2 regions of the Lysinibacillus sp. EB106-09-02-XG168 genome follow, and region 2 is predicted to be linked to the other one. Evidence: riboswitches for the same ligand, from Rfam matches in the RefSeq annotation. Region 2 holds a riboswitch; the other holds the start of a gene.
What was found. Region 2 has a riboswitch for S-adenosylmethionine ahead of AC3WSO_RS20020 (methionine ABC transporter ATP-binding protein). Riboswitches for the same ligand answer to the same signal wherever they lie in the genome.

Region 1 (5,787 bases), 1.4 Mb from region 2:
TTATTGACTCGACCACGCTTAGTTAGTAACAAAAACACTGTCCGAGGGCATAAATATTTTAATGCAAAAAAAAGGAATCAAAAGAATGTGTAAACGAGGAATAAACTATGTCAAAATGTAAGGCACTATGTTTACTAATGATTCTTACTATATTTTTAAGTGGGTGTTGGAGTAAGCGTGAACTCAATGAATTAGCAATTGTCGCAGCATTAGGAATAGATAAAGTAGATAATGAATATGACATAACTGTTCAAGTTGTAATTCCTGGTGAAATCTCCTCCAAACAGCCTGCTTCAGGACGATCACCAGTTATTACCTATCATTCAAAAGGTGCAACGGTTTTTGAGGCCATTAGAAAAATGACAACCGTAACAGCTCGAAAACTTTATTTTTCTCATCTTCAAATAGTTGTGCTCGGCGATGAATTAGCTAGGGAAGGAATGGGCAAGCCGTTAGATTTAATTTCAAGAGATCATGAATTCAGAAATGATTTCGATGTCATCGTTGCTCATGAAGCAACTGCCGAAGAAGTTTTAAATGTATTAACACCTATCGAAAAAGTACCAGCTACTAAAATGCTAAATTCTCTTAGAACGTCGGAGAAATCTTGGGGTACAACCCAATCCATTAAAATTGATGAATTAATTAATACTTTAAATACCAAAGAAACAAGCGTAGTTATGTCTGCTATTGAAATTCATGGAGATAAAAGTGTAGGAATGGAGGAAAGGAATGTTAAAAAATCAAAGGCTTCTACGGTCTTGAAATATGCTGGCTTAGCTGTTTTTAAAGAAGATAAATACATTGGGCTTTTAACAGAAGATGAGAGTAGAAGTCTAGGTTTTTTAAAGGACAAAATAGAAAGTACAATTGAAATTATTGCTTGCCCTAACGAAGGTACGTTATCCACTGAAATTACGCACTCAAAGACAAAAATAAAAGGTAAATTTGAAAATGGATCTCCCAAAATCAATGTTTCTATAGATGTAAACCAAAATGTCGGAGAAGTTGAATGTGATATAGACCTTACAAAAGAAAAATCGATTCACTACATCGATAAAAAAACGGAAGAACTTATAAAAAAACGGATCGAAAAAACAATCAGTACAGTTCAGCAAAGTTATCGGGTCGATATTTTTGGATTTGGCGAAGCACTGCACCGCACAAATCCTAAAGAGTGGAAAAAAATAAAAAAAGATTGGCTAACCATATTTCAAGAGATACCAGTTAAAGTTGACGTACATGTTAACACGCAAGGATTAGGAACGATGGAAAACTCATTAGTGAATAAACCGGAGGGAAAATAAGCTATGATCATGACAATATTCATACTAATTATTACAGCTGTTATCGCTTTTACCTACGTTCCAACATTAAAAAAAAAGAAAGAAACGAAAACGCTCGTTATTTTTTCGATTTTTTTATTGCTTGGTACCGCATTAAATATTGCGATCTTATTAAACATCAAAATTCCAAGCCCATTAGACTTGATTACCTTTATTTTTTCACCTATTAAAGATTACATCGTCTCACTGACAAAGTAATAAGGCAATATTATGTTAAGAAAAAGGGGTAGTTCATGATGGAAAAAGAAATCATTAGTTCAAGACAATTTATGATCATTACCCTTCTCTTTTCAATTGGTACAGCCATTTTAATTATCCCTGCAAGTGTAGCAAGTGAAGCAAAGCAAGATGCATGGATTGCAGCGATCATTGGTGTCGTAATAAGTTTGCCTATTTTAAAGCTTTTCGTTACTTTAGGAAATAAAACGCCTACCCTTACATTTGTAGAAGCTAATGAAAAAATATTAGGTCGTTTTTTCGGAAAATTTACTGCCATTGGCTTTATTCTTATATCTTTACTTTCTGCCGGAGAATTATTATATTTCATTGGAATTTTCATGAAAACGGAAATAATGCCAGAAACGCCCACGATGGCGTTTGCATTTCTGTTCAGTATTATCATTATTTATGCTGCATTTTTAGGAATTGAGGTTTTTGCCCGTTCTGCAGAAATACTATTTGCAATATTTTTATTAATTTTTATTTTCTTTGTCGTTTTTATTGCACCTTCCATCCAGATTGAAAATATACAGCCAATATTGGAAACAAAAAAAAAATCATTATTCTTTAGTATAATTCGTTTTATAAGTCTTTTTTCATTCCCACTTGTCGTATTATTAATGATTTTCCCTTCCGCAGTTAACGTCCAAAAATCTGCACAAAAAGGTTTTTACATTGGCGCAATTTTGGGAGGAATTGTCTTAATAATGATCATCACACTATCAATCCTTGTCCTTGGCCCGACAAATACTGCTTCACGGACATACCCTAGCTATGCATTAGCCCAAAGAATTTCAATCGGTAACTTTTTACAGCGTATTGAAGTGATTATGGCCGCCATGTGGATTATCACTATTTTCATTAGAACTTTTATGTATTTTTATGCTGCCGTTATCGGGATTGCACAATTATGTAAAATTAAAAATCATCGACCGCTCATTTTTCCACTCGGCATGATTATCCTTGGAATTTCACAAATTGTTCATCCGAATATTATTCATTCAGATATTTACAATAGAGATATATGGCCTATATTTTCCTTGATTTTAATGATTTTATTACCATTACTATTATTAATTGTCGCCAAGATTCGTAAAATCAATGGTAATCAAGGAAATAATACGCAATGTAATAGTAGTTCGCAAAATCAAAATGGAAATACAACACAGAGTGATAGTAGTAGCAATGGCGGGAATGCTTCTCAAGGTACAGGTAGTAGCAATAATGACAATTCTGCTCAAAGTACGAGTAATAACAATAATTCTACTCAAAGCGATTGTAACGGCAATGGTGGTAATCCTTCTCAAAATACAGGTAGCGACAATGGCGGTAACGCTTCTCAAAGTGCAGGTAGTAACAATAATGACAATTCTGCTCAAAGTGCAAATAGCAGCAATATCGATAATTCTACTCAAAGTGATAGTAACAGCAATGGGGGGAATGATTCTCAAAGCACAAGTAGCAGCAATAATGAAAATCCTGCTCAAAGTGCAAGTAATAGTAATGCCGAAAATACTACACAAAGTAAAAGTGAAAACGATACCGGAAATTCTACACAGAATGATAGCGATACCGGAAATACGCCAAACAGTGATAAGAATAAATAATCGCCAGACAATTAACAGCAGTCTGGTTATTGCCAAAAGCAAAGTGGCTCATTGGACGCCCCTGTAAAGCACCAAGCCGGAACGGAGATGAGTAAAATGATGACCCTAAAATATCAAGGTCATCATTTTTCTAAGGCATTAAATATGATATTCAATTTGATCAACAAAATCCCATTCATATGGTGTTTCTTGATAAACATAGTAGTTCAACCAGTTCGAGAATAACAAATGTGTATGGGCACGCCACGTATTAATCGGTTCATTTGCTGGATCATCATTAGGGAAGTAATTCACCGGCACCTCAATATCTAATCCTTTCGCAACATCGCGACTATATTCATCCGCTAAAGTTGTCGCATCATATTCAAGGTGACCAGTAATCATAATATTTTTATTGTCTTTAGATTGCACAATGAAAACACCAGCATCTTCTGAATAAGAGAGCAATCGTAAATCAGGGTGGTTACGTACTTCATCAATCGATACAGACGTATAACGAGAATGTGGTGCCGTAAACAAATCACTAAAGCCGCGTACTAAATCAACTGTTAAATCCGTAATGACATGAGAATATACACCTGAGCATTTAGCAGAAAGCCCAATTTTGCCAATATCGTAATGATGGTATAACGCTGCCTGAGCACCCCAACATATATGTAGAACCGATGTTACGTTTGTTTTGGACCAGTCCATAATTTCTGAAATTTCCTGCCAGTAGTTCACTTCTTCAAACGGCATTTTTTCTACTGGTGCACCCGTAATAATCATGCCATCATAGCGACGATGACGAATCTGATCGAACGTCGTATAAAATAATTGTAAATGTGATTTACTAACATTTTTCGATTCATGCGTAGCAGTATTCAAAAATGTAATATTCACTTGTAACGGGGTATTCCCTAATAAACGTAGTAATTGCAGCTCTGTTTTTTCTTTTTCTGGCATTAAATTAAAGATTAAAATATTTAACGGACGAATTTGTTGAGTTTTCGCTCTATCCTCTTCCATTACGAAGATTTTTTCCTCACGTAAATGTTCTCCAGCTGGTAAGTTTTTTGGAATATTAATTGGCATCTTGCATTCCCCTCTCTTATATTTCTCTCTGTTAACCCATTATTGGCCTTAGTCTCCATACATAGGCCTTGCGTAAAGTTTTTTTTCGATGAAATTAAAAAATCCCCCTCATTCCATTTGAGATAGAATGAGAAGGATTTTTACCACGTTCACTCTTATCTCTCAAAGGACAAATCCTTTGATGGAATTAGCACCTTTCTAACTTTTGTTAGAGGTTGCTGAAGCGTCATCGGGCCAAATCCCTCAACTTCTCTTGATAAGATTATTTAATTAAGAAGAATTGTAACATGAACAATTAAGAATATCAACAATACATAGAATATTTTGTTATTAACCATGCATGTCATACCGTAATTTGTTTAAAACTAATATTGAAGCTAAGTCCATATATTTTATGGTAAACAAGCTGTAATTATGTTAACATATACCTTTAGTAACAGAGAGGAACGTGAAAAGTTTGATTAAAATTGATTTTCCAAAACCAGATTTAGTAATTCGCCAACGCGAACAAGATTTAAAGCCAGGTGATGTACCAATCACACCGTATTTCGGTTTTATTGATTTCCATAAAATCACACGTGAAAATGGCGGCATTTTCTTATTCTACAATGAACAGAATGAACTATTATTTGTCGGTAAAGCACGTAAAATTCGTCAACGTATTAAAAAGCATTTTGAAGACAATGTGTCACCGATGAAAAATCACCGTGATGAAGTTTTCAAAATTGAAGTATATGAAGTAGATGATCCAATGGAACGTGAAATTTACGAAACATACGCGGTTAATACATTCCGTGCTAAATATAATGTTGATAAAGTTTTTTATTAAGATAAAAAATCTTATATAACAAATAAAATAAGAATCTACAAGCCATCTGTACATGATGGCTTGTAGATTCTTTTATTATTTTCACTCTACAAAAAAAGCTTTACGCTCTTTAGTAATCCATTCCTCAAGCTCCATATCATCATCGCGCTTTAACAATCGATTGACAAGCACATCATGCCATATATAATCCTCTAGTAAATAAATATGCACAGGGTCATTTGTTATAAAAGCCGTTTCTTGATTGGACGGTGAGTGACCATAAATCATCTCTTGACCATCTACAGAGAGAATGAACCAATGTGGTGTGGAAGCATTTCTCGTATATTGAGTAATGCGATGCTGGTCAATCGATGCAACATTTTCATCCACATACAATGTAATGCCATGAACCGGAATACGCTGAGAGACCTCATGTATATCTTCTCGCAATTTTTCATACATATCTTCCCACATTGATAATAATATTTTTTTCTCCGCTTTTTGTAATAACGACTGACAATAATTGACGATTGCTTCTTTTCCTTTTAGCATAACAACCTTATGCTCCGCTTCCTGCTCTTTTACTTCTAATTTTTCTAATTGATCACTAATCGACGTGAAATTCGATTGCCAGCGTTGTTCAACTTGTTGTAAAAACACAGCAACAGGAATGGAAGAGTATGTCGTTTGATCTGCAGTTTCTTCTTTCAGTACTAACCCTTTTTCAACAAGT
Region 2 (5,787 bases):
TCTGCGATATCTTTTATTTCTGCTGCTGTTTTATCAACACCATCTTTTAATTTAATTAAGCCCTTAGCTTCTAACAATGAAAGCATACGACCGTGGTCTGAAACTGAGCTAGAAAGTAAAATTGTTGCACCTTTTGGTAGATCCTCAAGAGATTTATATTTTTTAGAGTAAATTCCGATTGGTTCAATGTGAATGGCACCAGCATTTTCAAAGTCATAGCCATTTTCTTTCATGCTAAGCTCTAAGAAAGGTAGGTGTTGGAAATAGTTTGCATCAAGTTCACCTGATTCTAAATGTTGGTTTGGTAATACATAATCTTGATAAGTTTCTATTTCAAGATCGATACCTTCTTTAGCTAAAGCTGGTTTTGCTTTTTCTAAAATAACCGCATGAGGCGTATTAGAAGCACCTATTGTTAATGTTACATTTTCATTACTGTCTGATTTTTCACCAGATGATGTGTTTTTAGTATCATCTTTTTTACCAGCACCACAAGCAGCTAAGGCTAATACTAATACTGATAAAAATAATCCTGCTAATAATTTCTTCATTTTATTGCACTCCCTTTTAACTAATTTAAAATATGTTAGCGGTATAAAACCGAAAGAACCTTTTTGATGTTCGTAGCGAGATACGCTTTTTTGTCATTAGCGCCTTTTTAGCGTTTATCTGTTTTGGCTGTAATTAAGTCGCCAATCCATTGAATAATAAATACTACTATTAAGATTAATATAGTCGCCATTAAAGTTACATCTTGGCGATTGCGTTGGAAACCATCTAAGAATGCTAAGTTCCCTAGACCACCTGCACCGATAATACCTGCCATCGCAGTATAGCCCACAAGTGCTACAGCCGTTACAGTAAGACCAGAAATAAGCGCCGGTAACGATTCGGGAATTAATACTTTCCAAATAATCGTTGACGTTTTAGCACCCATTGAACGAGCCGCTTCAATAACGCCTTTATCGATTTCACGTAATGAAATTAATACCATACGCGCATAAAATGGTGCAGCTCCGATAATTAGTGCCGGTAAAGCCGCATCTGCGCCACGAATTGTGCCGAGTAAAAATTTTGTAAACGGAATTAATAAAATAATCAAAACGATAAATGGAATCGAACGGAAAATATTAACGATTGAGCCTGTTAAAAAGTTCACCAGTTTATTGGCCCATAGTTGGTTTGGACTTGATAAAAACAATAAGATCCCAATTACTAATCCAAGTATAAATGTGATCACTGTAGAGATTGTTGTCATGTACAACGTTTCATACGTAGCTTCCCACATTTTTTCCCAGTCAACATTCGGAAAGAGACTAGTTAGCATTGGCAATCACCTCCGTTTGTACTTCGACTGTATGCAAGTAGCTAAGTGCAGCTGCAACATTCGACTCTGTGCCTTCAATTTGTACAATAAGTGTACCGTACGCGCCATTTTTCGTTTGCGAAATATTACCATGCACTATACTTACTTCTACATCACACTTTTTCACAAGATGTGAGATGACAGGCTGCTCTGTTTTTTCTCCTACAAAGATTAGCTTTACAAGTTGTCCATTAGGGTAATTTGCTTTAATTTGTGCCACAGTTTCCTGTGTTTCCTTCGTATTTGTAATTTGAGAAACGAATTTTTTTGTAATGTCAGCTTGTGGCGCTTGGAATACTTGTAATACTTCACCACGTTCTACAATTTCTCCAGCTTCCATAACCGCTACACGGTGGCAAATTTTACGAATTACGTGCATTTCATGTGTAATTAATACGATTGTTAAACCTAGTCGTTCATTAATATCGACCAGTAAATCTAGGATAGCATCTGTTGTCTCCGGATCGAGTGCGGATGTTGCCTCATCACATAACAATACTTCTGGATTATTAGCAAGTGCACGAGCAATGCCTACACGTTGCTTTTGTCCCCCTGATAGTTGTGATGGATACGCTTTAGCACGTCCGTCTAAACCAACTAGTGTGATCAATTCTTTCACACGTGCCTCACGTTTTGCCTTTGGAACACCTGCGATTTCTAGTGGGAAAGCAATGTTTTCAGCAACAGTTCGAGACCAAAGTAAATTGAAATGTTGGAAAATCATACTGACCTTTTGTCTAGCATTTCTAAGCTTTTGCCCCTTTATGGATGAAAATTCCTGATTGTTAACCGTTACCGTTCCTGATGTAGGCTTTTCTAAACCGTTTAACAAGCGAATCATTGTACTTTTACCAGCGCCACTATAGCCGATAATGCCATAAATTTCACCTTTTTCAATAGAAAGGTTGACGTCTTTAACTGCTGTTAATTCGCCATTCGAGGTTTTGTATTTCTTCGTAATATTTTGAAGCTGAATCATAGCGAATTCTCCTTTTCTTATATCAATTGTGCCACGGCATAATTGTGTCTGGAATCGGCTTTGTGCTTAGGCCTGCAGATGTTTTTTGTGCGAAAGCGTAGTGCTAACGCAGCGGCAGCAACACGGGGGCCGACACGATGTCGGTCATTTCGGTAATGCCACAGGACGTGGCGTTTTTACCGATACAGGTCAGTTAGCTGTTACCCATGGATGCGATGGTTTTAGGCTAACATCCCCTAAGAAATCCTTTTCGATTCCATGACATCCGCCGTAGGCTTTAGGCCAACAAATGTTTACTGTGCGAAAGCGAAGCGTCAGCAACAACATGACGTTGGTCACTCAGTCGTTGCCACAGGATGTGGCGTTCTTAGACTGAGCTCCTCTATTTCAGCGGGTGTTCGGACATCCGCTGAAAGAAGTAAAAAAACCCCTTCAACTATAGACAAGTAGAAGGGGTCACGTAACTTATACGCTGAACCGTTCTCTCATCTTTCAAAGATAAAATCTTTGGGTGATTTGGCACCTTTTCACTTTGTGATGGTTGCCGGGCTTCATAGGGCACTTCCCTCCGCCGCTCTTTATAAGAGTTCGATATATTTATATTTTTTAGTATATTCGTACTTTACCACGTGAGTAAAGTTCCGTCAATTTATTTTTTTAACAATTCGTATAAATACGGTACGGATTGAAAGGCATAAACCTTTTCCGTCACTTTTCCGCCTTCACATACAAGTAAACACGGTACACTTTCGATTTTATTATGATAAGCGATTTGCTCAATAAAATTAATATTCGCTTTACCAACCTGTAGCTGTGGCAGCAATTGCTCAACAACCGACATCATTTTCGATGCAACTACACACGTTCCACACATTGGTGTATATAAATAAAAAGCAGCCTTTTCACCAGACTGGATAGCCACGTCCCACTGCTCTTTTGACCATTCTTCCATCTTTTTTCACGCAACCTTACAAAATATATTCATTATGGATTGAGAAATGTGCACGAAGCAAGATCGCCGCTAACACCTTTCTCGGAGTTGTCTCTACTTCCTTATATGTTGGCATTGTACGTAAATGCTCAGCCTCTGGATAATGTCTGTCCATTAATGCTCGTAGCTTATCACCCGATGTATCTGCATCAAAAAATGTATAAAGCTCACAGCCTTCATATGGATCAAGTAACTCTTCTAATTGATGCACACCAATTGTACCATTCGTGCAAAGTATTTTAACATGTTCATTTAAAATAGGTTCAATTTGAAGCTTATCCGAACGGCCTTCGACAATTAAGCATTTCCCCTCGAACATAACGCCACCCCCGTTTAGACATATCCCTTATCATTATTATATCAATAAATCTTGTCATTGATACTGTTAGACACTTATTGTTAAGGGAATATACTTTCATTCACCCTCATCCACTATGATGGCAGAATGGATGAAGATAATAAAAAACGTCGGTAGTTTCCGACGTTTTTCTATTACAGGCTTGTCTTATAAGCTTGTCTTATTCTGCAATCATTTCATCGTATTGCTCAGCTGTCATAAGCTTTTCAACTTCTGATGCATCAGCAGGCTCTACAACGATCATCCATGCTTTTTCATATGGTGATTCATTAACGAATTCTGGGCTATCTTCTAAATCTGCATTTACTTCAACTACTGTACCTGAGATTGGTGCATATAATTCAGAAACTGTTTTTACAGATTCTACGCTACCAAATGGATCATCTGTTTTGATTTCGTCGCCAACTTGTGGAAGTTCAACGAAAACGATATCTCCAAGTTCAGATTGTGCGAAATGAGAAATACCGATACGTACTTTTCCATCTTCTACTTTAACCCATTCGTGCTCTTCAGAGTAACGTAAGTCTTTAGGTGTGTTCATGCAAAAACCCCTCCATAAATATGTAATATATTCACTTTCAGTGTGCCATACTTCTTCCATAAAAACAAGAATCAATTATGCCTTGTTCATCTCAACACCTATAGAGGTGAAGACTTCTGATTTGACGCTTCGCTTTCGTTACATAAAACAATTTAAAAGCGTTATTTCCAAGCTTGCTCAAAATCTGATTCTTTAAACCCTAACGTAACTTTTTTTCCATCAGTTACAATTGGACGTTTAATTAACATACCATCTGAAGCAAGCAGTTCAAGTTGCTCCTCTTCAGTCATTTCAGCAAGCTTATCTTTCAAGCCAAGCTCGCGATATTTCATACCAGAAGTATTAAAAAATTTCTTTAAAGGTAGTCCACTTACTTGCCATAAGTTTAATAGTTCGTCCTTTGTTGGCGGTTGTTCGACAATGTGTACATCTTCATATGAAACTCCATTGTCATTTAGCCATTTTTGTGCTTTTTTACAAGTAGTACATTTCGGATATTGAATAAATTGAATCGTCATTTAAAGGCTCCTCTACTATCATTTTAGGAACTACATTTTCAGTGTATCCCTCATTTTCTGTAGTATACCATCATAACCGTTTCGAACCAAAGAAACTCATCGTATTAAAGTGTATGGATGATTTCCGTTCCGGCTGGACGCTTTCCTGGGGGCGTCCGATGAGCCGCTTCGCTGCGCTGCAGGGTCTCATCTGTGACACTGATTCCCAAGGAGTCGCCCAGCCTCCACTCCAATCAACCTATTCATATAGCGTGTATTACATGTTTCTCTAATTTAGAGTAATAAAATCAAACTTTAGCAAAAGGATTTTTCTGTACGAAAGTGGAGTGCCAACGTAACGATAGCAACAAATGTATCCTGCGCGAAAGCGAAGTGACAGGAACAGATGTACAATCGCCTTCACTATTCTGATTGATTATGATGAGTAGTCATAGAGCCCTCTTTTGACTTACATAAAATTTATTAAAGTTCTTCGGTATTGTTGATTGGAGTGAAAGGCTACTCGACTCCCGTGGGAAAGCGAGACAGTCGAGACCCTGAGGCCAACATGATGTTGGTCACGGAGGCATTGTCACAGGACGTGACGCATTTAGCCTTCGTTCCTTTAGCGAAGGAAGCGGCTCGACGCTCGCCCACAGAAAGCGAGTAGCCTGGAACGGAAATCCCCCCTCGTTTTGCAAGCGCTATACTTTATTTCCAACAAAAAACCTAGCTATCTCATCTATGCGGATAGCTAGGTTAGTCTGCTACATTAAACTACATATTTTTCTGCTTCAATTAATTTAACAGAAGCTTCACGTTTCTTCGCGATTAAGTTGTATGGGTTGTTGCGAGTTAATTTACGTAGTGCAGACAATGTCATGCGTGCAGCGTCGCCGTCTGCTGAAGCAAGAATCGTATCTTTTGCTTCTTTTTCAATTTCTGCAAATGCTTCTTGGCAGAAGATTTGAGTGTACAGTAATTTTTGATGAGCTTTTTCAGCACCGTCACGAGCAATCGCTTTTTCTGTACGCAATACTGCAGATTCCATAGCA

Region 1: linked by a shared signal. The riboswitch ahead of metA (homoserine O-acetyltransferase MetA) and the one ahead of AC3WSO_RS20020 (methionine ABC transporter ATP-binding protein) in region 2 are both predicted to bind S-adenosylmethionine.

The regions. Positions count from the first base shown of each region.
Region 1 covers NZ_JBYTDN010000003.1:2,486,803-2,492,589, forward strand. Annotated here, with positions in the region: gene AC3WSO_RS13025 (spore germination protein) at 1-93, shown strand, start outside; gene AC3WSO_RS13030 (Ger(x)C family spore germination protein) at 108-1,307, shown strand; gene AC3WSO_RS13035 (hypothetical protein) at 1,311-1,544, shown strand; gene AC3WSO_RS13040 (GerAB/ArcD/ProY family transporter) at 1,583-3,172, shown strand; gene metA (homoserine O-acetyltransferase MetA) at 3,311-4,246, opposite strand; SAM riboswitch class I at 4,399-4,509, opposite strand; gene AC3WSO_RS13050 (nucleotide excision repair endonuclease) at 4,704-5,075, shown strand; gene AC3WSO_RS13055 (TrmB family transcriptional regulator) at 5,157-5,787, opposite strand, start outside.
Region 2 covers NZ_JBYTDN010000003.1:3,935,831-3,941,617, forward strand. Annotated here, with positions in the region: gene AC3WSO_RS20010 (MetQ/NlpA family ABC transporter substrate-binding protein) at 1-551, opposite strand, end outside; gene AC3WSO_RS20015 (methionine ABC transporter permease) at 659-1,327, opposite strand; gene AC3WSO_RS20020 (methionine ABC transporter ATP-binding protein) at 1,317-2,345, opposite strand; SAM riboswitch class I at 2,828-2,932, opposite strand; gene AC3WSO_RS20025 (thioredoxin family protein) at 2,995-3,297, opposite strand; gene AC3WSO_RS20030 (toprim domain-containing protein) at 3,314-3,655, opposite strand; gene gcvH (glycine cleavage system protein GcvH) at 3,855-4,235, opposite strand; gene AC3WSO_RS20040 (arsenate reductase family protein) at 4,397-4,753, opposite strand; gene AC3WSO_RS20045 (acyl-CoA dehydrogenase FadE) at 5,505-5,787, opposite strand, start outside.